Regions from separate parts of the Bacillus sp. mrc49 genome, predicted to be linked through region 1. Evidence: riboswitches for the same ligand, from Rfam matches in the RefSeq annotation. Region 1 holds a riboswitch; each other region holds the start of a gene.
What was found. A riboswitch is a leader RNA that binds a small molecule or an ion and turns the genes downstream of it on or off. The one in region 1 is predicted to bind S-adenosylmethionine.

Region 1 (7,460 bases):
CTTAAAGCGATCAAAAAGCAAAAGGGCGTCATCAAGAAAAACAGCGGTGCAAGCTTGATCGATATAGGCGATGGAGTGGCTCTGCTGGAATTCACATCTCCGAATAATGCAATCGGTCTCGACATCATGCAAATGATCAATGCGGCAGTCGATGAAGCGGAAGCGAATTACAAAGGCTTGGTAATCGGAAATCAAGGCAAAAACTTCTGTGTAGGCGCCAATATTGCGATGATGCTGATGGAAGCGCAGGATGACAATATTTTTGAACTGGATATGGTCATCAGCCAATTCCAAAAGGCCATGCTGAAAATTAAGTACAGTGCCGTTCCTGTAGTGGTGGCTCCGTTCAATATGACTCTTGGCGGCGGTGCCGAAGTATCGCTTCCTGCTGCACGCATCCAGGCTACGACAGAAACATATATGGGCCTTGTCGAAGCTGGTGTCGGGTTGATCCCAGGCGGTGGCGGAACGAAGGAGCTTTACGTGAAAACGTTGAAGAATATGCCAAAGGGCGTTGACTTTGACTTGCAGAAAGTCGCCAACCAAGTTTTTGAAACGGTCGCGATGGCAAAAGTTTCGACATCAGCCGAGGAGGCACGCGGGAACAATTTCCTCAATTCCACTGATGGAATCAGCGTGAATGCGGACCATCAGCTGTATGATGCGAAGCAGGCAGTACTTTCCATGCATGAACAAGGGTATACCGCTCCAGTCCGGACGAAGATTCCTGTCGTGGGCGAAACGGGATATGCCGCACTTCTATTGGGGGCGGAATCGATGCGCCTTTCCGGATTCTTATCCGAACATGATCTTGTGATAGCGAAAGAGCTTGCATACGTCCTCTCCGGGGGCAAACTTCCATATGGTACGGAAGTGGATGAACAGTATATCTTGAACCTTGAGAAACAAGCGTTCCTGAAACTGATATCGACTCCGAAATCCCAAGCAAGGATGCAGCACATGCTCGTTAAAGGGAAACCACTTCGCAACTGATGTATGGCTGGAATAGATGGTGAAAACAAAAAAGAAGCTTAATGGATTGATAGCTTAAAAATGAGTTAGGGGGATCCTCATGAAAGAAGCGGTAATAGTTGCTGGAGCAAGGACTCCGGTAGGAAGAGCGAAGAAAGGTTCTCTTGCTAATGTTCGTCCAGATGACCTAGGAGCATTGGTTGTAAAGGAAACGTTAAAACGTGCAGGGAATTATGAAGGGAACATTGATGATCTGATTATCGGCTGTGCGATGCCCGAGGCGGAGCAAGGACTGAACATGGCGCGCAACATCGGCGCGTTGGCAGGATTGCCTTACACAGTACCGGCCATAACCATCAATCGTTATTGCTCAAGCGGGCTTCAAAGCATTGCGTATGGAGCGGAGAGAATCATGCTCGGGCAAAGCGATACGGTCATTGCCGGCGGTGCAGAGTCGATGAGCCTTGTACCGATGATGGGACATGTGACACGTCCGAATGCGCAGCTTGCGGAAACAGCCCCTGAATATTATATGGGGATGGGCCACACGGCTGAGGCTGTTGCAAAAAAATATGGCATCTCCCGTGACGATCAAGATGCCTTTGCAGTAAGAAGCCACCAAAGGGCGGCCAAGGCCATTGCCGAAGGGAAATTTAACGACGAAATCGTACCGGTTGATGTAACCCTTCGCTCGGTTGGGCCAGATCTTAAATTGAAGGAAAAGTCATTCACATTTGCACAAGATGAAGGCGTGCGTGCAGGAACGACGACGGACGTATTAAAAAAACTGAGACCAGCATTCTCCGTTACCGGATCGGTCACGGCAGGGAATTCATCGCAAACGAGTGATGGAGCTGCGGCGGTCATGGTCATGGATGGGGAAAAGGCATCTTCATTGGGAATGAAGCCGATTGGAAAGTTCCGTTCCTTTGCAGTGGCAGGGGTTCCACCAGAGATTATGGGGATCGGTCCGATCGCTGCCATTCCGAAAGCTTTGAAACTAGCGGGTCTTGAACTATCCGATATTGGTTTGTTTGAATTGAATGAAGCCTTCGCTTCTCAATCGATCCAGATCATTCGTGAGCTCGGATTGAATGAAGAGATTGTCAATGTGAATGGGGGAGCGATTGCCTTAGGACATCCGCTTGGCTGTTCGGGAGCCAAATTGACATTGAGCCTTTTACATGAAATGAAGCGCAGAAACCAGCAATTCGGAGTCGTGACAATGTGTATCGGCGGCGGTATGGGTGCTGCTGGAGTCTTTGAATTATTAGCATAATTCCATCCTCCAGGAAGCCTTCAGCTGCTTCCGGAGGATTTAATGATCATTATTCATTTAGGAGGAAATAATATGTCCAATCAAACAACAGAAAACCTCATTAAAGGTGGAGCATTTTTAGTAGAAGATATTACGTATGATCAAGTATTTACACCGGAAGATTATACAGATGAACATAAAATGATCGCCAAAACTACTGAAGATTTCGTTTTGAATGAAATTTTGCCGCAAGTTGAACATATAGAAAACCACGAATTTGACCGTTCGGTAAAATTACTGAAAGATGCAGGTGAAATTGGTTTATTGGGTGCTGATGTTCCTGAGGAATATAGCGGGTTGGGACTTGATAAAATCAGTTCTGCGTTAATAACGGAAAAAATGGCTCTTTCAGGCGGCTTTGGCATTACGCATGGTGCACATGTAGGGATCGGTTCATTGCCAATCGTATTATTCGGCAATGAAGAACAAAAGAAAAAATATCTCCCTTTATTGGCAACTGGTGAAAAAATTGCCGCATATGCTTTAACGGAGCCAAGCTCGGGATCTGATGCTCTAGGAGCGAAAACGACAGCGAAATTGAATGCCGAAGGCACACACTATATTTTAAATGGAGAAAAACAATGGATCACTAATGCAGGCTTTGCGGATGTCTTCGTTGTATACGCCAAAATCGATGGCGAACAATTCTCGGCCTTCATTGTCGAGCGTGAATATAAGGGTGTATCCACTGGTGCGGAAGAGAAGAAAATGGGCATCAAAAGCTCTTCTACCCGTACTTTAATCCTTGAAGATGTTCAGGTGCCCGTCGAAAATCTTTTGGGTGTAGCCGGTAAAGGACACGTCATCGCTTTCAATATCTTGAATATCGGCCGTTATAAATTAGGTGTGGGTGCTGTCGGCGGATCTAAACGCGCTCTTGAAATTACAGCTGCTTATACGAATCAACGCCAACAGTTCAAAACGAAAATTTCCGATTTTAATTTGACTAAGGAGAAGCTTGCAACGATGGCTGCAAAAATTTATGCAGCGGAAAGCTCGGTATACCGTACTGTCGGTCTTTACGAACAAAGGCAAAGCAAGCTGACGGACGAACAAGTGAAAGATGGCAAATCAATGGCGGCTGCGGTTGCAGAATATGCGATCGAGTGTTCATTGAATAAATTCTTCGCTTCCGAAGTATTGGATTACGTAACGGACGAAGGCGTTCAGCTACATGGCGGTTATGGTTTCATGCAGGAATACGAAATTGAAAAAGCGTATCGTGATTCCCGCATTAACCGGATCTTTGAAGGTACGAATGAAATCAATCGCCTGCTTGTTCCGGGGACGTTCCTGAAGAAGGCTCTTAAAGGGGAATTGCCGCTTCTTCAAAAGGCTCAAGGACTGCAGGAAGAATTAATGATGATGATGCCGGAAGAGCCTGGCGACGAGCCTTTGGCACAAGAAAAAATGCTTGTTAGAAACGCCAAGAAAATTGGTATTTTGGCAGCTGGCCTCGCTGCACAGAAGTTCGGCAAAAATCTTGATCAAGAGCAAGAAATCCTTTCCAACATTGCGGACATAGTATCGCTTGCGTATGCTGCGGAATCGGTCGTATTACGTACGGAAAAAGCGATTGCGGCCACTGGTTTGGAGAAGAACAAACAAAAGGTGCTTTACACTGAAATTTTCGTTCAAGAAGCATTCAACGAACTTGAACAGCATGCAAAGGAAACCTTGATTGCCGTAGAAACGGGTGATACTTTACGCATCATGCTTTCTTCGCTTCGCAAGTTGACAAGACATACCCCAATCAATGTCATTGCGAAAAAACGTGAAGCCTCCGTCAAAGTAATCGAAACGGAAAAATACGCGCTATAAGCAATGAAATGGTTCAATGAAGGGAATGTCCGCAATGGGCATTCCCTTTATTTCCTTTGTTCGAATCCGGTGCATTTCGTTGTATTGCTTGGTGAAAACGGGTATTCTATTGATAGGTGGTGAAACGATGGGCTTAATATTATACTGGTACCCAAAATGCGGCACATGCCGCAATGCGAAGAAGTGGTTGGATCATCATGAACTGCAATATGAAGCGATCCATATAGCGGAAAATCCGCCTTCCCGAACCGAAATTGAACAATTGTATAAATCGAGCGGGTTGGAGTTGAAGAAGTTTTTCAATACTAGCGGACAAAAATATCGCGAGCTGGGCTTGAAGGATAAGGTTAAGGAAGCTACCGAAGCCGAAATGCTTGATATATTGGCGACTGATGGGATGCTTCTGAAAAGGCCGATTGTTACGGATGGTACGAAAGTGACAGTAGGTTTCAAAGAAGAGCAATTCGAACAGGTATGGAACTAAAATTATACAAAAATTTGGTTAATTCCTTACTTAAATAATATTTCTACCTTATAATGTAATAGAAAAATAAGCTATACATATGGAGGGAATTAATAATGACAACAACACCAAAAGAACTTCGTTACACTAAAGAACATGAATGGGTCAAAACGGAAGATGGAACTGTGCGTATCGGGATAACGGCTTTTGCCCAATCAGAGCTAGGGGACATCGTTTTCGTCGAGCTTCCTGAAATTGGAGACGAGCTTAAAGCCAACGAGCCATTTGGAAGCGTTGAATCGGTAAAGACCGTTTCTGAGCTTTATGCTCCGATCAGCGGCAAGGTTGTCGAAGTGAACGATGAGTTAAGTGACAACCCTGAATATGTGAATGAATCTCCTTTTGAAAAAGCATGGATGATCGTCGTAGAACCAACGAACAGCAGTGATGTTGAAGGACTTATGAGCGCGGAAGAATATGAAAGCTTGATCAACGGGTAAAACGAAGGAGAGGGGCCCCTGAACAGGGTCTGCTCTCTTTTTCCTTTTGTACTTGGCGGTTGTCCACATAATTCGTGAAATGGAGTGATGACATGGAATGCGGCGATTTCGATAAGGTGATCATTGTAGAGGGCAGTTCCGACAGAAAAAAGGTTGCCTCCGTTTTAAATGAAGATGTGGAAATAAGATGTACGAATGGAACCATTTCAATCACTAAACTGGATGAATTGGTGGAGGAATTGATGGACCGGGATGTGTATCTCCTTTTTGACGCAGATGAATCAGGAGAAAAACTGCGCAAGCAATTTCGAAGGGAAATGCCGGAAGCGAACCACCTTTACATTAATAAAATGTACAAAGAAGTGGAAAGCTCACCGGAACATCATATTGCAACTGTACTTCTGGCTGCCAACATGAATGTTAAAATGAAATTTTTAAGTTAAAGGGTGAACGACTTAGTGATGCAGGAATGGAATGAGGAAAAATGCCGGGTTGCTATTGAAAACGGGGAAACCTTTTGTCTATATTTATACACGCCTTTATGTGGCACGTGTCAGGTGGCGTCGAAAATGCTGACGATATCACTGCAATTATTCCCGGAAATGATAGCAGGCAAAATGAATATGAACTATGTCCAAGGGATGGCCGAAACATATGAAATCGAAAGTGTGCCATGTTTATTGCTGTTCAAGGAAGGACAACTGTATAAAAAGATATATGCCTTTCAATCCGTTCCGTATCTGTATGGATTGCTTAAGGAAATCAGCTGAGAAACCCAAACGGAAACCGGATTGGGTTCTTGGCTTTATAGCAAACAGGTAGAGTGGCAGAATAAAAAAACAAAGAATATTCTTACAATTGATTGACTGGATAATGGTAAAATGCTATATTTTGAATGTGGAAAGCTGTTGCATGTAAAGGTCAAAATTTAATAGTTCTTATCAAGAGTGGCGGAGGGACTGGCCCGACGAAGCCCGGCAACCGGTATACATATATACGGTGCTAATTCCAGCAGAGTGTTGACTCTGGAAGATGAGGTGTGTATGAAAGCCTCTTCTTGTGGAAGCGGTTTTTTTGTTTGAGTGAAGAACCGTTCCCAAGGCCGCTTATATTTTTTCAATGAAATCCATATAGGAAGAGGAGAAGGCGTATGTCAGATAAAAAATTGCGTTTCGAAACATTGAGTGTTCATGGTGGCCTGCAAGCAGATGGGACTGGAGCACGTGCCGTACCCATTTACCAAAGCAATGCATACTTGTTCAAAGATACCGATCATGCAGCCAATTTATTTGGTCTAAAGGAAACGGGATATATATATACACGTCTCCATAATCCAACTGTCAGCGTTTTTGAGGAGAGAATGGCATTATTGGAAGGCGGAATCGGCGGATTGGCCACAGCAAGCGGAATGGCTGCCATTTCACTGTCAATCCTCAATATTGCCGGTGCAGGGGATGAAATCGTTTCGGCCTCTACCTTGTATGGGGGAACATATAACCTTTTCGAAAACACCCTTCCTAAATACGGAATTAAAGTGAAATTCGTTTCTCCTGATGATCCTGAGAATTTTAAAAGGGCAATTACGCCAAGAACAAAGGCCATATTCGCAGAAACGATTGGAAATCCAAGTTTGCGGGTCCTCGATATTGAAGCGGTGGCAAAGATCGCACACGAAGCCCACATCCCATTGATCATCGATAACACCTTCGCTACTCCGTATCTTTGCAGACCGATCGATTTTGGAGCGGATATCGTCATCCATTCCGCAACGAAGTGGCTTTTGGGTAATGGAACGACTTTAGGCGGTGTCATCGTGGATGGAGGCAATTTCAACTGGAACTCGCCGAACTTCCCCGGTTTCACGGAGCCTGACCCAAGCTACGACGGCTTGGTTTATGCCGATGCAGTGGGCCCTGCGGCCTTCATTACAAAAGCCCGGGTGCAATTGCTCCGCGATTTAGGACCTGCGTTAAGTGCCCAAAGTGCTTTCCAGTTTACGCTTGGTCTTGAAACGCTGCATGTAAGGATGAAAGAGCATCTTGCAAACACCAAGACCATCATACAATACTTGAAAAACCACCCTGCTGTGAAATGGGTATCATATCCAGCCAATGAGGACCATCCAGATAAGCCGCTTGCGGATAAATATCTGCCTAAGGGTGCGGGAGCCGTGGTGACCTTTGGGATTCAAGGAGACCGTGAAGCAGGGGCAAGGCTCATCAATTCGGTGGAGTTGTGGTCCCATGTGGCAAATGTGGGAGATGCGAAGAGTTTAATCATCCACCCCGCCAGCACCACCCATCAACAGCTGAACGATGCGGGATTGGCGAAATCTGGAGTGAGCGCCGATCAAGTCCGTCTATCCATCGGAATAGAAAATGTAGAT
Region 2 (7,460 bases), on a different contig from region 1:
AGAATGTACAGCACTTACGGAAGTGGGGTATGAAGTGGATTTGATCGCCATCCATAATTGGAAGATCAAGGATTTGCCCAAAAAGGAAAAACATCAAAGTGGCTTCACGGTCACAAGGGTCAATAACCGCTGGGAGGCACTTCATAAAATTCTTAGGATCGTCGGCAAATTGAAGAAAAAGAAGTTTGAAATCACCTTATTGACCTTATTGGTTTGGAACACGATGTTGAACCTGAACTTAATCACTAGCTGGGAGGGATCGGCGATTTTGATTGGCTCCCTAGCAATCCTTGCCTTGGGGTCCATGATCATGACCCGTACGAAGCTGCCGACTTTATTAACAAGAAGCTATATTTTTGGTCAAATGGTTTATCATGGGCGGAAAAAGAAATATGACTTTTACCATTCCAATGACTTGAATACGCTCATGCAGGGAGCGATCAGCAGTAAATGGCTGAGAAGGAAAAAGCTGATTTATGATTCGCATGAAGTCCAAACGAGCAGAACGGGATATAATAGCCGGATCTACGGGACGATGGAGAAATTCCTCTTACTATTCGTCGACGAAATGATTGCCGAGAACCATACGAGAGCTAAATATAATGAAGACTTATATGGTCTCTATCCAAAAGTTGTCCATAACTATCCGATTCCGACCAATCCGGAGGAAAGCACGTCCGTGGATTTGCATGAGCTGCTGAGTTTGCCGCCCGATGAACCGATATTGTTGTATCAAGGCGGTGTCCAGATGGGCAGGGGGCTGGAGCAATTGGTCGATGCTGTGCCGCTGATCAAGGCAGGGACGGTGGTTTTTATAGGAGATGGAAAAATCAAGGCTGCATTAATGAAGAAGGTAAAGGAAATGGATTTGGAGCATCGGGTGAAATTCTTGCCAAAGGTCCCGGTCGACGAATTGCTCCATTATACGAAAAATGCTTATTTAGGTTTTCAAGTATTGAATAATGTTTGCTTTAATCACTATTCCGCTTCTTCGAATAAATTATTTGAATACATGATGAGCGGTGTGCCGGTCGTTGCCTGCAGCTTCCCCGAAATTCAAAAGGTGGTCGATGCGGAACGGATCGGTGTATGTGTCGATTCACATGATCCTAAAGCGATTGCGGAAGGAGTCAATTACTTACTGAAGCATCCTGAAAAAAGGGCGGAAATGAGCCGGAATTGCTTGATGGCCCGCCAAAAATACAATTGGAAGCAAGAGAAGGAAATCTTCATCGAGATTTATCAAACTGCCTGAGCTAGCGTGTAGCAGATCATAATGAATAGGAGTGGTTTATATGAAAATATGTACATTGGGACTGGGTTATATAGGACTGCCAACTTCTTTAATGTTTGCGAAACATGGTGTCGACGTCGTCGGAGTGGATATCCATCCTGATATCATCTCCAATTTGAATCAGGGCAAGCTCCATATCGAGGAACCTGGATTGGAGCAAGTTTTGCATGAAGTGCTGGATGCCCAAAAGTTCCAAGCGTCATTAAGACCGGAATATGCAGATGTTTTCATTATTGCTGTGCCTACGCCAAATAAAACCGACCTGCACAAATCCTGTGATTTGACCCATGTCACCGAAGCAGTCGCAAGCATCCTTCCATTCATCAGGAAGGGAAATGTCATCATCATCGAATCGACGATCGCTCCTCGAAGCATGGATGATCATATCAGACCGATGATTGAAATGACGGGCCTTACCATCGGAGAAGAGATCTTCCTTGTTCATTGTCCTGAACGTGTTTTGCCTGGAAGGATATTGGAAGAGCTGGTTCATAATAACCGTATCGTCGGCGGAATTACGGAAACATGCTCATATGAAGGGAGCCTGGTCTATCGAACCTTCGTTAAAGGGGAGATCATTCAGACGGATGCCAAGACGGCAGAAATGTCCAAGCTGATGGAAAATACCTTCCGGGATGTGAATATCGCCCTTGCTAATGAACTGACGAAAGTGTGCTTCGAGCTGGACATCAATGTATTGGACGTCATATCGATGGCCAATAAGCACCCGCGTGTCAACATTCACCAACCAGGGCCAGGAGTCGGCGGTCATTGCTTAGCGGTCGATCCCTATTTCGTTGTCGCAAAAGCCCCAGAGTTTGCGAGAATCATTAAGCTGGCCCGTGATACCAACGTATCGATGCCCTATTACATCGTCAATTGCGTAAGGATGATGCTTGAAGGAATCGAGCGGCCAAAGGTGGCGATCTTCGGGCTTTCCTACAAAGGGAATGTCGATGATATCCGGGAAAGTCCTGCCATCGATGTCGTCAATATTTTGATGGGGATGGAGTATATGGACGTAGCCCTGCATGACCCGCATGTTCAGTCCGGCATGATGCCCATCGTTTCAGTGGAGGATGCCGTAAACGATGCCGACCTGATTCTCGTCTTGACCGACCACGATGAATTCAAGCTGATGGATTATGACAATCTATCAAATCTGATGGCCAATAAAATGATCCTCGATACACGCAATTGCATTGATGTAACGAAGACCGAAGTCCCGGTCGCCAACTTGGGCAATATTTATCAATATAAAAAGGTGTCGAAGGAAAAAGCCAGAAATAAAGCGATCAGCTAAATCAATCTAATGAATGGAAAAGGGTGCCGACCACTGTGTCCGTGCCCTTTTTTAGGGGAAGAAAGGAGGTTTGTTCTAACCTATATGGACAGAACAAAGGACCAAGCAAGTGCTTGGTCCTTTTGTGTATGATTTATATTAAGCGATCGGTCCGCCAAGATCTTCGATTTCATTTGGAACGCTGCCGAACTTCTTGAAGTTTGCACGGAATTGAGCGGCAAGGTCCGTTGCGGATTGCTTGTAAGCTTCAGGATCTGCCCAAGTCTTGATTGGCTGAAGCACTTCGTCCGGAACGCCAGGAACATGAAGCGGGATATTCAAACCAAAGATTTCATCCTTGACCGTTTCAATGTTAGCCAATTCCCCTTCAAGTGCCGCCTGAACCATGGCACGAGTGTAAGCAAGTTTCATGCGGCTTCCAGTTCCGTATGCTCCGCCTGTCCATCCTGTATTGACAAGGTATACTTTTGCATTGTGCTCGTCAATTTTATCACCAAGCATTTCAGCATAGCGTGTAGCAGGTAGCGGCAAGAATGGTGAACCGAAGCAAGTGGAGAATGTCGCCTCCGGTGAAGTTACCCCTCTTTCCGTTCCAGCTAACTTGCTTGTGTATCCGCTTAGGAAATGGAACATCGCTTGTTCCTTGGACAGCTTGCTGATTGGAGGCAATACGCCTGAAGCATCAGCCGTCAGGAAAATGATCGTATTCGGGTGTCCGGCAATACTTGGGCTCACGATATTATCGATTGCTTGCATTTGGTATGCGGCACGGGTGTTTTCAGTCAATGAACTGTCATCATAATCCGCTTCACGTGTATTCGGATCAACCACAACATTTTCCAGTACGGCTCCAAAACGGATGGCATCGAAGATTTGTGGTTCTTTTTCACGTGAAAGGTTGATCGTTTTCGCATAGCAGCCGCCTTCGATGTTGAAAACACCGTTAGAAGCCCAGCCGTGTTCATCATCACCGATCAGCTTGCGATTCGTGTCTGCAGATAAAGTCGTCTTGCCGGTTCCGGACAGTCCGAAGAATAAAGCGACGTCCCCTTCACGTCCTACATTCGCAGAGCAGTGCATTGGAAGGATTCCAGCCTCTGGAAGAAGGTAGTTCATGATCGAGAAGATCGATTTTTTCATTTCACCTGCATATTCCGTTCCGCCGATCAAGATGGTGCGGCGTTCAAAAGAAACGATGATGAACGTTTCGGATTGCGTTCCGTCCACCGCTGGATCTGCTTTGAAGTTAGGTGCCGAAAGGATCGTGAATTCTGCTTCATGGCCTCTTAGCTCCTCTTCGTTTGGACGGATGAATAAAGTATGCGCGAAAAGATTATGCCAAGCATATTCATTAACCACACGAATTGGAAGGCGGGATGATTCTTCTGCGCCAGCGAAGCCCTTGAAAACGAAAATCTCTTCTTTTGCTTTTAAGTAGTCAATTACTTTATTATATAGTTTATTGAACACATCTTCCGAAATTGGCTGGTTCACTGAACCCCAATCGACTTTATCTTTTACGGATGCTTCCTCGACGATATATTTATCTTTAGGTGAACGGCCAGTATATTTGCCTGTTTCTGCTTTTACTGCTCCAGTTGAAGTTAAAACCCCTTCATTCCTGCTTAATACCTTTTCGACCAATTTAGGAACTGAAAGCTGAGTTTGCACGTTGTTTCCTGTTAATAACTGGTGTAACTCATTAGAAACGTCTACAGAATTCATATATGAGGTACCTTCCTTTGTTTAAGTTTTATATTACGATTAGTATAACACATTTATTTAAATAGTCTATACTATATCATCTGAATTGTGATAATTTTCATCTGGTTAGATTCATCATTTTAAATGGGCAGGAACCATGCCGGGATTCCTGCATATGCTTTAATGAAAGTAAATTTCCCCTTTATTATAAGAAGTAATAATCATTGTCATGCGCCTGAAAATCCTTTAATGCCGGGGGAGCGAAGATTGTTGTGCCCGATTTGGCCGTTGACCGGAAATGTTCTTGATAGAAAATCATTGACAAATTCCGACCCAATACGATATTATCTTAAATTGTACGGATTCTCTTATCCCGAGTTGGTGGAGGGACAGGCCCTTTGAAACCCAGCAACCTGCCATATTGAACTTGACTCCAAGAGCAATCGCCGAAAATAAAGCGGTGTTCTTCAAGGAAAAGTGGTGATGGTGCTAACCTGAGCAAGGTAAAAAACCCTTGAACGATAAGAGTGAAAGGATAGAAGACAGAATGTTAAACCTTTCCTCATTTTCCAGGGAAGGTTTTTGTGTTTTTTAATTAATTCTGTGTCTATAGTTGAAGCTAATAAGGGAAACGAGTTCCGTAAAAAAAATCAGGCTTATGCCTACCACATACTAACTTCCAAGGAGGAAATATGATGTCAAAGAAACGTCTATTTACTTCTGAATCTGTTACAGAGGGCCATCCGGACAAGATTTGTGATCAGATTTCAGATTCCATTTTAGATGCTATCCTTGCTAAGGATGCAAATGCACGTGTTGCGTGTGAAACAAGTGTAACGACAGGTCTTGTGCTTGTTGCTGGTGAAATTACAACATCCGCTTATGTGGATATTCCGCGTATCGTTCGTGATACGATTGCAGGAATTGGCTACACTCGCGCGAAATACGGCTTCGATGCTGAAACTTGTGCTGTATTGAGCTCGATCGATGAGCAGTCTGCCGATATCGCAGCTGGCGTCGATAAAGCTTTGGAAGCACGTGAAGGCAACATGTCAGAGGAAGAAATCGATGCAATCGGTGCAGGGGACCAAGGTCTTATGTTCGGATTCGCTTGCAATGAAACAGAAGAGCTTATGCCGCTTCCGATTTCATTGGCCCATAAGCTTTCATTCCGCTTGGCTCAAGTACGTAAAGATGAAACGCTTGCTTACTTACGCCCGGATGGAAAAACACAAGTAACTGTGGAATATGATGAAAATAACCGTCCTGTACGTGTAGATACGATCGTCATCTCTACACAGCATGATGCAGAAATCACGCTTGAGCAAATTCAAGCCGATTTAAAAGAGCATGTCATCAAAGCGGTGGTTCCTGCTGAATTGATCGATGCTGAAACGAAATACTTCATCAACCCGACTGGCCGTTTCGTAATTGGCGGACCTCAAGGGGATGCTGGTCTTACTGGCCGTAAAATCATCGTTGATACGTACGGCGGATACGCTCGTCACGGCGGCGGTGCATTCTCTGGTAAGGATGCTACGAAAGTTGACCGTTCTGCGGCATACGCTGCACGCTATGTTGCCAAAAACATCGTGGCAGCTGGCCTGGCTGATAAAGCCGAAGTACAATTGGCTTACGCTATTGGTGTGGCAGAGCCTGTATCGATCTCGATTGATACATTCGGAACGGGCACTGTTAGCGAAGACGTCCTGGTTGACCTAGTTCGCGCTAACTTCGACCTTCGCCCAGCAGGCATCATCAAAATGCTTGACCTTCGTCGCCCGATCTACAAGCAGACAGCTGCATACGGACACTTTGGCCGTACCGATGTCGATCTTCCGTGGGAACGCACGGATAAAGCAGAAACTTTAAAAGCACAAGCATGATCCAGATGGAAAAGGTGCGCCGCTAATTGCGGTGCACCTTTTTTTGGTAGGATTAATTTGGTTTGCAGAGGGAATAATTCAATAAACCCACTGAGTGATTTACCAGAGGATATTTGGCGTGTAAAAGAGGCATGGACAAGCCCCTAGTTTATTTTATTCGGTCTGCTGTTTTGTAGTATTGTCCTTTTTCGGCATATTCGCGCACGATCCGTTCCATGTCCTGACGATCTTCCGCATTGATTTCGCGGATCACTTTGGCCGGGCGTCCGAATGCCAACATATTCGGCGGGATCACTTTGCCTTGGGGAACGAGACTGCCGGCACCGATAAAAGCTCCTTCACCGATTTCGGCTGCGTCAAGTACGATCGAGCCCATGCCGACCAAGGCTCCTTTGCGGATTTTACAGCTATGTAAAATGACCTGATGGCCAATGGTTACCTCATCTTCAATGATCAATGGATTATTGGGGCTTTGGTGGAGGACACTATTATCTTGGATACTTACTTTTTTACCGATGATGGTTGGGGCCACATCACCGCGGATGACGGAATTGAACCAGATTGACGATTCGTCGCCAATTTTCACATCGCCTGTCACGACTGCATTCTCCGCAATATAAGCGCTTTCGGAAATCTGTGGTTCCTTGCCTTTGAACGGATAAATAATCATTTTCAATCATTTCCTTTCCGAAGTGAATGTTTTTATGTATTATTTTAATATACCGTATGCAAATACACTTGGCTATTTATAATACGAATGTACAACTTGTTAGTTTTCTTTTTTGTCGAAAATCGCGAATATGGTTATTATTTATATATATATTTTAATTATCATGGATCGTATACAACAAGTGAAAAGTGAAAGGGGGATTTCGAATGTGGAAATGGGAGACAGAAGGGGACGCAAAAGGCGTCATTGTCATCATTCATGGGGCAATGGAGCATCACGGACGCTATAAATGGGTTACCCAAATGTGGCTTTCAGCCGGATACCATGTCGTCATGGGCGACCTTCCTGGGCAGGGCATGACCACTCGAGCCTACCGGGGACATATCGATTCCTTTGATGAATATTTAGATGAAGTGAAAAGCTGGATAGAGGAAGCTTACGAATACTCGCTCCCGGTCTTTTTGCTTGGACATAGCATGGGAGGCCTGATTTCAATTCGGCTTCTTCAGGAAGAGGAATGGGATATTGCAGGCGTGATTTTATCTTCACCTTGTTTAGGGCTCGTAACCAAGCCTCCGAAATTCCTCGCAAGCATCTCACATG
Region 3 (7,460 bases), on a different contig from region 1:
CGTCTGAAGAACGTCAGTCAACATTTAACGAGATGGTCGAGGTGGCCCTGGAAGCAGCTATACAAGACTGATAATTGAGTATGAAGGTCCCCCGGCAGGTGGCCAGGAATAAATGTTGCCGTATATATGTGCTGGCTTTGCTATGGTCGCGTTTATTCCTTGCTACCCGCATGAAAGGATATCCCCTGCCTGTACATCGGAGGGACATAAGATAATACATAAAATTTAAATTGTTATTTTTGATAACTATTATTTTTCGATTGGCTTCAAAGCTGATAAAATGGAAACAAATCGTTTTATATTTGTCATGATGAATGAAAGTGGTGAGGCATCAGTGGAAGAAGAAAATCAAGAACAGCCTAAAGAGGCAGGGAAATTCATTAAAATAAAGAAGTTTACGTTCATTATGGGGATTTTCTTACTCATATTTCTAACCGCAGGGATTACGACCATAGCCCTGACTTTTGGAGATGAAAAAGTCGAATCCTTGGCTCCGGATAAACATTCGGAATTCGAAAAGCTGTTTTCTACATACGATACGATAAAGGATAATTACTATAAGGACATTGATGAAGACAAGCTTGTTGATGGTGCCATCAATGGCATGATTAAATCCCTGGATGATCCATACTCTGCTTATATGGATGAAAAGGAAGCTTCTAGTTTTCATGAAAGCATCTCATCATCCTTTGAAGGTATCGGTGCCGAAATACAAGAGCAGGATGGTCACATAATGGTCGTCTCACCGATAAAAGGATCTCCAGCAGAAAAAGCGGGGATAAAACCGAATGATATCGTCATGAGTGTCGATGGCAAGAGCGTAAAAGGGCTTAGCTCTTCTGAAGCTGTCCTGAAAATCAGGGGCGAAAAGGGAACGAAAGTGAATTTGACCATCTCAAGAGCAGGTGAGTCGGACCCAATCGAATTCACGATTAAACGTGACACGATCCCGATCGAAACCGTTTATGCTGAAATGCTTGACGATGGTGTCGCGAAAATCCAAGTGACCAGCTTTTCCGAACATACGGTGGAAGAGCTGAAATCTTCACTTAAAGAAATGTCCAAGAAGGATATGAAGGGTGTAGTGCTGGATTTACGAGGAAACCCAGGAGGCCTGCTTGACCAAGCGATTGATATGGCAAGCCTGTTCATACCGAATGGGGAAGTGGTCCTCCAAGTTGAGAATCGAAGCGGTAAAAAAGAAGTATATAAATCAAATAATGATGGTACGTTGAAGAAGGTCCCGGTAGTCGTGTTGATTGATGATGGCAGTGCGAGCGCATCGGAAATCGTCGCAGCAGCCGTCCGTGAATCTGCCGACATTCCTTTGGTCGGGGTTAAATCGTTTGGGAAAGGAACCGTGCAGACCGCGGAAGACTTTGATGATGGTTCAAACTTCAAATACACGGCAGCTAAATGGCTGACTCCTGAGGGCAATTGGATTCATAAAAAAGGAATCAAGCCGGATATTGAGGTGAAGCTCCCTGATTATGCGAGCCTTCCGTACATTTCGCCGGATAAGGAATTGAAAGAATCGGATTCCTCCAGTGAAGTGAAGGCAGCAGAAAAGATGCTGAAGGAAGCGGGACATGATCCAGGTAAGATAGACGGATTCTTTGATGAAGAAACCGCGAATGCGGTCAAAGCATTCCAAAGGGATCAAAAAATCAAAGAAACTGGGATCATTAAAGATGATACAACCGTGAAATTGATGGAGGTTATCCGGGATAAAATCCTCGAAAACGATACACAATTGAAAAAAGCGGTAGAAGTAGTGAAGAAAGATATCAAGTAAACGATAAGAAGCCTGTCAGTAAAGTGTCTCCATCAAAGGACATTTTAATAAAAGGGTAACTTGAAAAAGATGCTGTCTGCATTTTGCAGGCAGCATCTTTTTTTTATTTTATAGTCTTGGATTTGCTTCCAGTTTTGGGTGAACTGTACTTGGTCCGTTCCATTGCACTGCAGGTGCTCTCTTTCCGCGGGCGGTCCTTGAGCCTCCTCGGCATTCAGCCTGCGTAGTCTCAAGTAGACGCGCATTTCCCGCAGGAGTCTCGCGCCTTCCGTTCCATTCCACTTTGCGTGAACATGAAGATGGAATCCTGATTGCTTTCAATTTTGGAGGATTGGTACTTAGTCCGTTCCATTGCACTGCAGGCGCTCTCTTTCCGCGGGCGGTCCTTGAGCCTCCTCGGCATTCAGCCTGCGTAGTCTCAAGTAGACGCGCATTTCCCGCAGGAGTCTCGCGCCTTCCGTTCCATTCCACTTTTGCTTGAACATGAAGGTGGAATCCTGATTGCTTTCAATTTTGGAGGATTGGTACTTGGTCCGTTCCATTGCACTGCAGGTGCTCCTTTGAGCCTCCTCGGCTTTCAGCTGAAGTGCAAAGCAACGTTTTACGTATAGGCCCTCCAACTGTGGATAAATAATCGCTGACAGATCTTTTGTAATTGTATGCATAATAATCCATTTAAAGGTAAAAATAGAATTAATTTTCCGATGAGGTGAGGTAATGAAAGAGAAGGTATTGTACATATATCTATTGGTCTTGATTTTGGCAGGATGCACCTATGCCCCTTTACCGAAACAAAATGGAAACGCAGGTACGGAAAAAAATTTAACCAATGAAAAGATCCAGGACGGTGAGAAAACATTTCTGTTAATTGGGGTTGATTCCAGGGGAGAGAAAAAATCCCGGTCCGATGCGATCATGCTTGCCAGATACTTTCCTGAACAGGGGAAGCTGAAGCTGGCTTCTATCATGCGTGACAGTTATGTTAAAATCCCCGGCGTTCATCCTCAATACAATAAGATAAATGCTGCTTATTATTATGGGGGAAAGGAATTGCTTAAGAAAACCATCCATGATAGCTTTGGTGTCAAAGTCGATCATGTAGCTGTAATAGATTTTCAGGGATTTGTGAAGATGGTGGACTTGCTTGCCCCTGATGGGGTGGTGGTCGACGTCGATCAAACAATCATTGATGACATGAGCATCCAAGCAAGCACTGGTAAAAATGTGTTACATGGTGAGGAAATATTGAAATATGTCCGCTTTAGGCATGACGATGAAAGTGATTTTGGAAGGGTGGACAGACAGCAAGATGTGCTGCTTCAATTAAAAAACGGATTCATCAACCAAATCTCTTCCTTTGAAGGAGTGGTAGCCCTTCCTGACATAATTGAACAAGGCCTCTCCTATTTGGATACTGATATAGGTCTGAAAACGATATTGGAAATGGGACCGAAGGCCGTCATTCATGCACCGGAAACCGTCGAAACGTTGAGGATTCCTGTCGAAGGAAGCTTTAAAGATGCAGAATATCCCGAGATTGGGGCGGTGTTGGAAATGGATGAGACGAAAAATAAGCGGGCGCTTCAAAAGTTCTTTTCAAAGTAGGCAGGGGCATGCCCTTTTCGTAGCGAAAACCACAAACTGGTTTTGTTATTTTATAAAAGACCTCGTAAGAATAAATGAAAAAGCTATTTAATAAACGAGCATGGATTTGAATCCACGCTCGTTTTTTTAGTCACCACTCGAATGAAAGAACCGTCACTTCACGAAATTCGGGATGTTATTGGAAAAGTCCGGTTGAATGATCCCGTTCTCGGTGATGATGCTAGTGATGAAATGATTGGGCGTTACATCAAAGGCTGGATTGAATGTGTTGACGTTTTCCGGTGCGAACCTGATTCCTTGAATGGAGGTGATTTCGGCTCCATCTCGTTCTTCAATCGGGATGGACGCACCCGATTCAAGAGAAAGGTCGAACGTGCTTGATGGAGCGGCCACATAAAAAGGGATCCCGAAATGCTTGGCTAAGATGGCTAAGCCCAAAGTGCCTATTTTATTGGCTGTATCCCCATTTGCCGCAATCCGATCGGCCCCTACTATAATGGCATTGATTCGTTTTTGATGTATCGTATGCGCAGCCATATTATCAGAGATTAAGGTGACGTCAACACCTGCTTGCATCAGTTCCCAAGCGGTCAATCGCGCACCCTGCAGAACAGGTCTGGTTTCACAGGCGTACACTTTCAGCGGGAAATTCCGCTCTTTAGCTAGATGAAAAGGGGCCAGTGCCGTGCCATAACGGGCTGTGGCAATTCCACCCGCGTTGCAATGCGTCAATACGGAATCTCCTTTTGCGAATAACGATAAGCCATGCTCCCCGATTTTCCTGCACATTTCTTCATCTTCTGCAAAGATGGCTTTAGCCTCGAAAACAAGTGCTTCCTTGGCAGCAGAAATGCTTTGGGCCTCCATCAATTTATTCTTCATTCTCTTTAATGCCCAAAAAAGATTGACGGCAGTAGGCCTGGAAGAGGCGAGCCTTTCGATATGTTTCGTTACATTTTTTTTGAAATCCGCTAAATTCGTTGCAGCTTCCTGCTGGGCACCAAGTGCCACCCCGAATGCTGCTGTCAGTCCGATCGCTGGTGCACCGCGCACCTTTAATGTAAGGATGCTGTCATATACATCCTCAACCGAATGAAGTTTAATGAATTCAGTGATGGCAGGAAGGGCTTGTTGATTTAATAATGTGATATGGGTATTGTCCCATTGTACCGAATATGGTAAAGGTGCTATCGTCGTCACGTGCAGGTCTCCTTTTAGAGGGAAGATGAAGTCAGCGTTTGTTGCTTTATCCATTCGATGACCGCTGGAACATCCAATTCTTCCCGTTTTTTTATCAATAAAGCACCAAGCTTCAACGTGGCCGTTTTGGCCGCGATTTTCGTTTCTTTATCTTCCATGACATTTAAATCTGCGACATGAGAGAGGCCGATCGTTCTTCGAATCAATTCACATCCGGCAAAACCGAATGCATCCCGTTTGAATTTAGTCAGTAAATAAGGGAGATAGCCAGTCACATGGCGGAACGGACTTTTATTGTGGGTGTTCCATAGTTCCGCATAATTTTTTTCAAATGACCGCCAAAATTCATCGAGTTGTCTGAATATCTCTTCTTTTCCTGCTCCATTCCGAGTGACCGCCTGAAAGAGGAGATTGGCGGTGTATTGTCCAAGGTCAAAACCGACTGGTCCATAAAAAGCGAATTCAGGGTCGATAACTTTTGTTTCGGTTTCACTTGCAAATATACTTCCTGTATGTAAATCTCCATGCAGCAAGGCTTCCTGCTCGGTTTCGAAGCTTTGTTTCAGCTTAGCCACTTCTAAAATCACATCTTGATCATGCCAAATCCGTTTGGCGGCATCCGTTAATTCAACTTCGAAATCTCCAGGCAGCTCCTCGAAAAAAGGATCGGTGAAAATAAAGACCTCCGTGATTTTACAGAGCTCCGGATTCGTGAATTGCCGTGCCACTTCTTTTTTTGCGGAGGGCTCCAAATGATAATCGGAAGTGTAAAATGAAGTCTTCGCAACATATTCACCAATATGCTGCGAAAGCAATGGGAACGAATCGCCCGCAATCAATCCGCTTCTAGCAATTTTCAAGTGTGACAAGTCTTCCATGACCGTGATGGCTAGCTGCTCATCCGAATAATAGACTTGTGGTACGAATTCGGGACAATAGCTCCGGAAATGAATAAGGGCATTCGCTTCAATGGCAGCCCTTTTCAACGTCAGCGGCCAGCTTTCGCCAAGCACTTTGGCATAAGGGACCGCTTGCTTGATGATTATCCCTTTATTTGTGGCCGTGTCTGTAATATGGAACACATAATTCAAGTTACCATCACCAATTTCTTTACAGCTTAAATTCGCATCGGCATCTACCAACCCTAATTTTTTTGCAAGGATAATGGCCGTTGCGTTAGTCAATCTTGTAAAATTCGAATGGTTTTGAGTCATTTCTTTCCCCTCCACATTAAAAATAAGAATAAAAAAGCCTCTTTCCATAGAAAGAGGCAGAAGTATTAGCTTCGGACCTCTCATCTCCCAGAAAAGTGTTTTCTGGTGGAATTGGCACCGTGCTCTGCGGATTTTGCAATCCGGCGGTGTATCCGCCCCATTTCACAATGGTATTACAGTCGGTTGCTGGGCTTCATAGGGCCTTAATCCCTCAGCCTGCTCTTGATAAGAGTTTATATGTTTTCTGAAATTTTAATCTTCGGGAAAATAATATCAATCTTTTAAATAGTTTGTCAATGGCAAATTAATAATAATCAAGACGGCGATCTTCGAATACCGGCATTTTGTGGCGAGCGTTTGATACTTCGGTGAGGTCCAAGGTGCCTGTCAGTAGTTCGCTTTCCTCTCCTGCTTCACTTATGATATGCCCCCAAAGATCAATGTTCATGGAGTGACCGGCAAATACCTTATGGACAGCCGATCCTGAACGGTTCACGGCTACAACATAGGACTGGTTTTCGGTGGCAGGCAAGGCTGATCATTAAGGCTCTCCAGTGATCGAGTCTAGGCTTCGGCCATTCTGCGGTTACGAACAGAACTTCTGCCCCTCGAGCGGAGTGGGCACGCTGCCGCTCTGGAAAGCGGATGTCATGACAAATGAAACCGGCACATATTTTGTCATCAAGGGTAAATAAACCATCCTTTTCGCCTGGCTGCAAGAAATGATGTTCATCCATTAACTGAAACAAGTGAAGCTTATCGTACTCTTTAATGAGTTTCCCGTTCTTATCGATGATGACCATCGTGTTAAAGATCCTTTTGTGTTTTTTTTTTTTTGCGATGGAGCCGCCTATGATATGGATTTGGTGCTTCAGCGCCAAGTTCCTGAAAAATTCAATCGTCTTTTCTGCCTCTTCATCACCAATCTCATTCAATCTGGTCAAGTCATAGCCTGTAGCCCATAACTCTGGTAAAATAACCATATCTGCGTCTGCGTGCACGGCTTTTTCCAGCATTGTTCGGCCAGCTGATAATTGGGATCAGGCTGTCCGAATGCTATATCCATCTGGATGCAAGCCATCTTCCATTTCATTATGAAAACCTCCACAGGTAAAAATGCTTTACAAGATTATGATAAACATATATCATTTGTGACTAGAATTTCAAGAAATTTCAGAGAAGGTGAATAAATGTTGCAATTCGAAAAATCGAAACAGCTTCAACAACTTCCCAAGCAGTTTTTTGCTTCATTGGTCGCAAAGGTCAATGCAATTACTGCGCAAGGGCATGATGTCATTAACTTGGGCCAAGGGAATCCCGATCAGCCGACGCCTGTGCATATCGTGAAAAGTTTACAGGCTGCAGCTGAAAAAACGATCAACCATAAATATTCACCGTTCAGGGGACATCAATATTTAAAAGATGCGGCAGCTGCCTTCTACGAACGGGAATACGGCGTAAAGCTTGATCCGAATAGTGAAATAGCCATTCTATTCGGCGGAAAGGCAGGACTCGTCGAATTGCCCCAGTGTTTATTGAATCCAGGCGATACGATCCTCGTTCCAGATCCCGGTTATCCCGATTATCTTTCAGGTGTCGTCCTGGCGAAAGCGGAAATTGAAGGGATGCCGTTGAAGGAGGAAAAT

Region 2: another riboswitch for S-adenosylmethionine. It lies ahead of metK (methionine adenosyltransferase); the one in region 1 lies ahead of CVN76_RS20300 (O-acetylhomoserine aminocarboxypropyltransferase/cysteine synthase family protein).
Region 3: another riboswitch for S-adenosylmethionine. It lies ahead of mtnK (S-methyl-5-thioribose kinase); the one in region 1 lies ahead of CVN76_RS20300 (O-acetylhomoserine aminocarboxypropyltransferase/cysteine synthase family protein).

The regions. Positions count from the first base shown of each region.
Region 1 covers NZ_PHNG01000715.1:11,057-18,516, reverse strand. The annotation lists gene CVN76_RS20335 (3-hydroxyacyl-CoA dehydrogenase/enoyl-CoA hydratase family protein) at 1-993, shown strand, start outside; gene CVN76_RS20330 (acetyl-CoA C-acetyltransferase) at 1,073-2,251, shown strand; gene CVN76_RS20325 (acyl-CoA dehydrogenase family protein) at 2,324-4,111, shown strand; gene CVN76_RS20320 (arsenate reductase family protein) at 4,239-4,595, shown strand; gene gcvH (glycine cleavage system protein GcvH) at 4,691-5,074, shown strand; gene CVN76_RS20310 (toprim domain-containing protein) at 5,167-5,517, shown strand; gene CVN76_RS20305 (thioredoxin family protein) at 5,536-5,844, shown strand; SAM riboswitch class I at 6,010-6,113, shown strand; gene CVN76_RS20300 (O-acetylhomoserine aminocarboxypropyltransferase/cysteine synthase family protein) at 6,225-7,460, shown strand, end outside.
Region 2 covers NZ_PHNG01000478.1:594-8,053, forward strand. The annotation lists gene CVN76_RS04160 (glycosyltransferase) at 1-1,255, shown strand, start outside; gene CVN76_RS04165 (nucleotide sugar dehydrogenase) at 1,296-2,597, shown strand; gene pckA (phosphoenolpyruvate carboxykinase (ATP)) at 2,736-4,322, opposite strand; SAM riboswitch class I at 4,667-4,829, shown strand; gene metK (methionine adenosyltransferase) at 4,994-6,187, shown strand; gene CVN76_RS04180 (gamma carbonic anhydrase) at 6,336-6,854, opposite strand; gene CVN76_RS04185 (alpha/beta hydrolase) at 7,064-7,460, shown strand, end outside.
Region 3 covers NZ_PHNG01000778.1:15,281-22,740, reverse strand. The annotation lists gene deoD (purine-nucleoside phosphorylase) at 1-71, shown strand, start outside; gene CVN76_RS24160 (S41 family peptidase) at 281-1,795, shown strand; gene CVN76_RS31225 (hypothetical protein) at 2,134-2,460, opposite strand; gene CVN76_RS24145 (LCP family protein) at 2,513-3,400, shown strand; gene mtnA (S-methyl-5-thioribose-1-phosphate isomerase) at 3,554-4,600, opposite strand; gene mtnK (S-methyl-5-thioribose kinase) at 4,615-5,814, opposite strand; SAM riboswitch class I at 5,892-6,046, opposite strand; partial or broken gene CVN76_RS24130 (carbon-nitrogen family hydrolase) at 6,119-6,907, opposite strand; gene CVN76_RS24125 (pyridoxal phosphate-dependent aminotransferase) at 7,005-7,460, shown strand, end outside.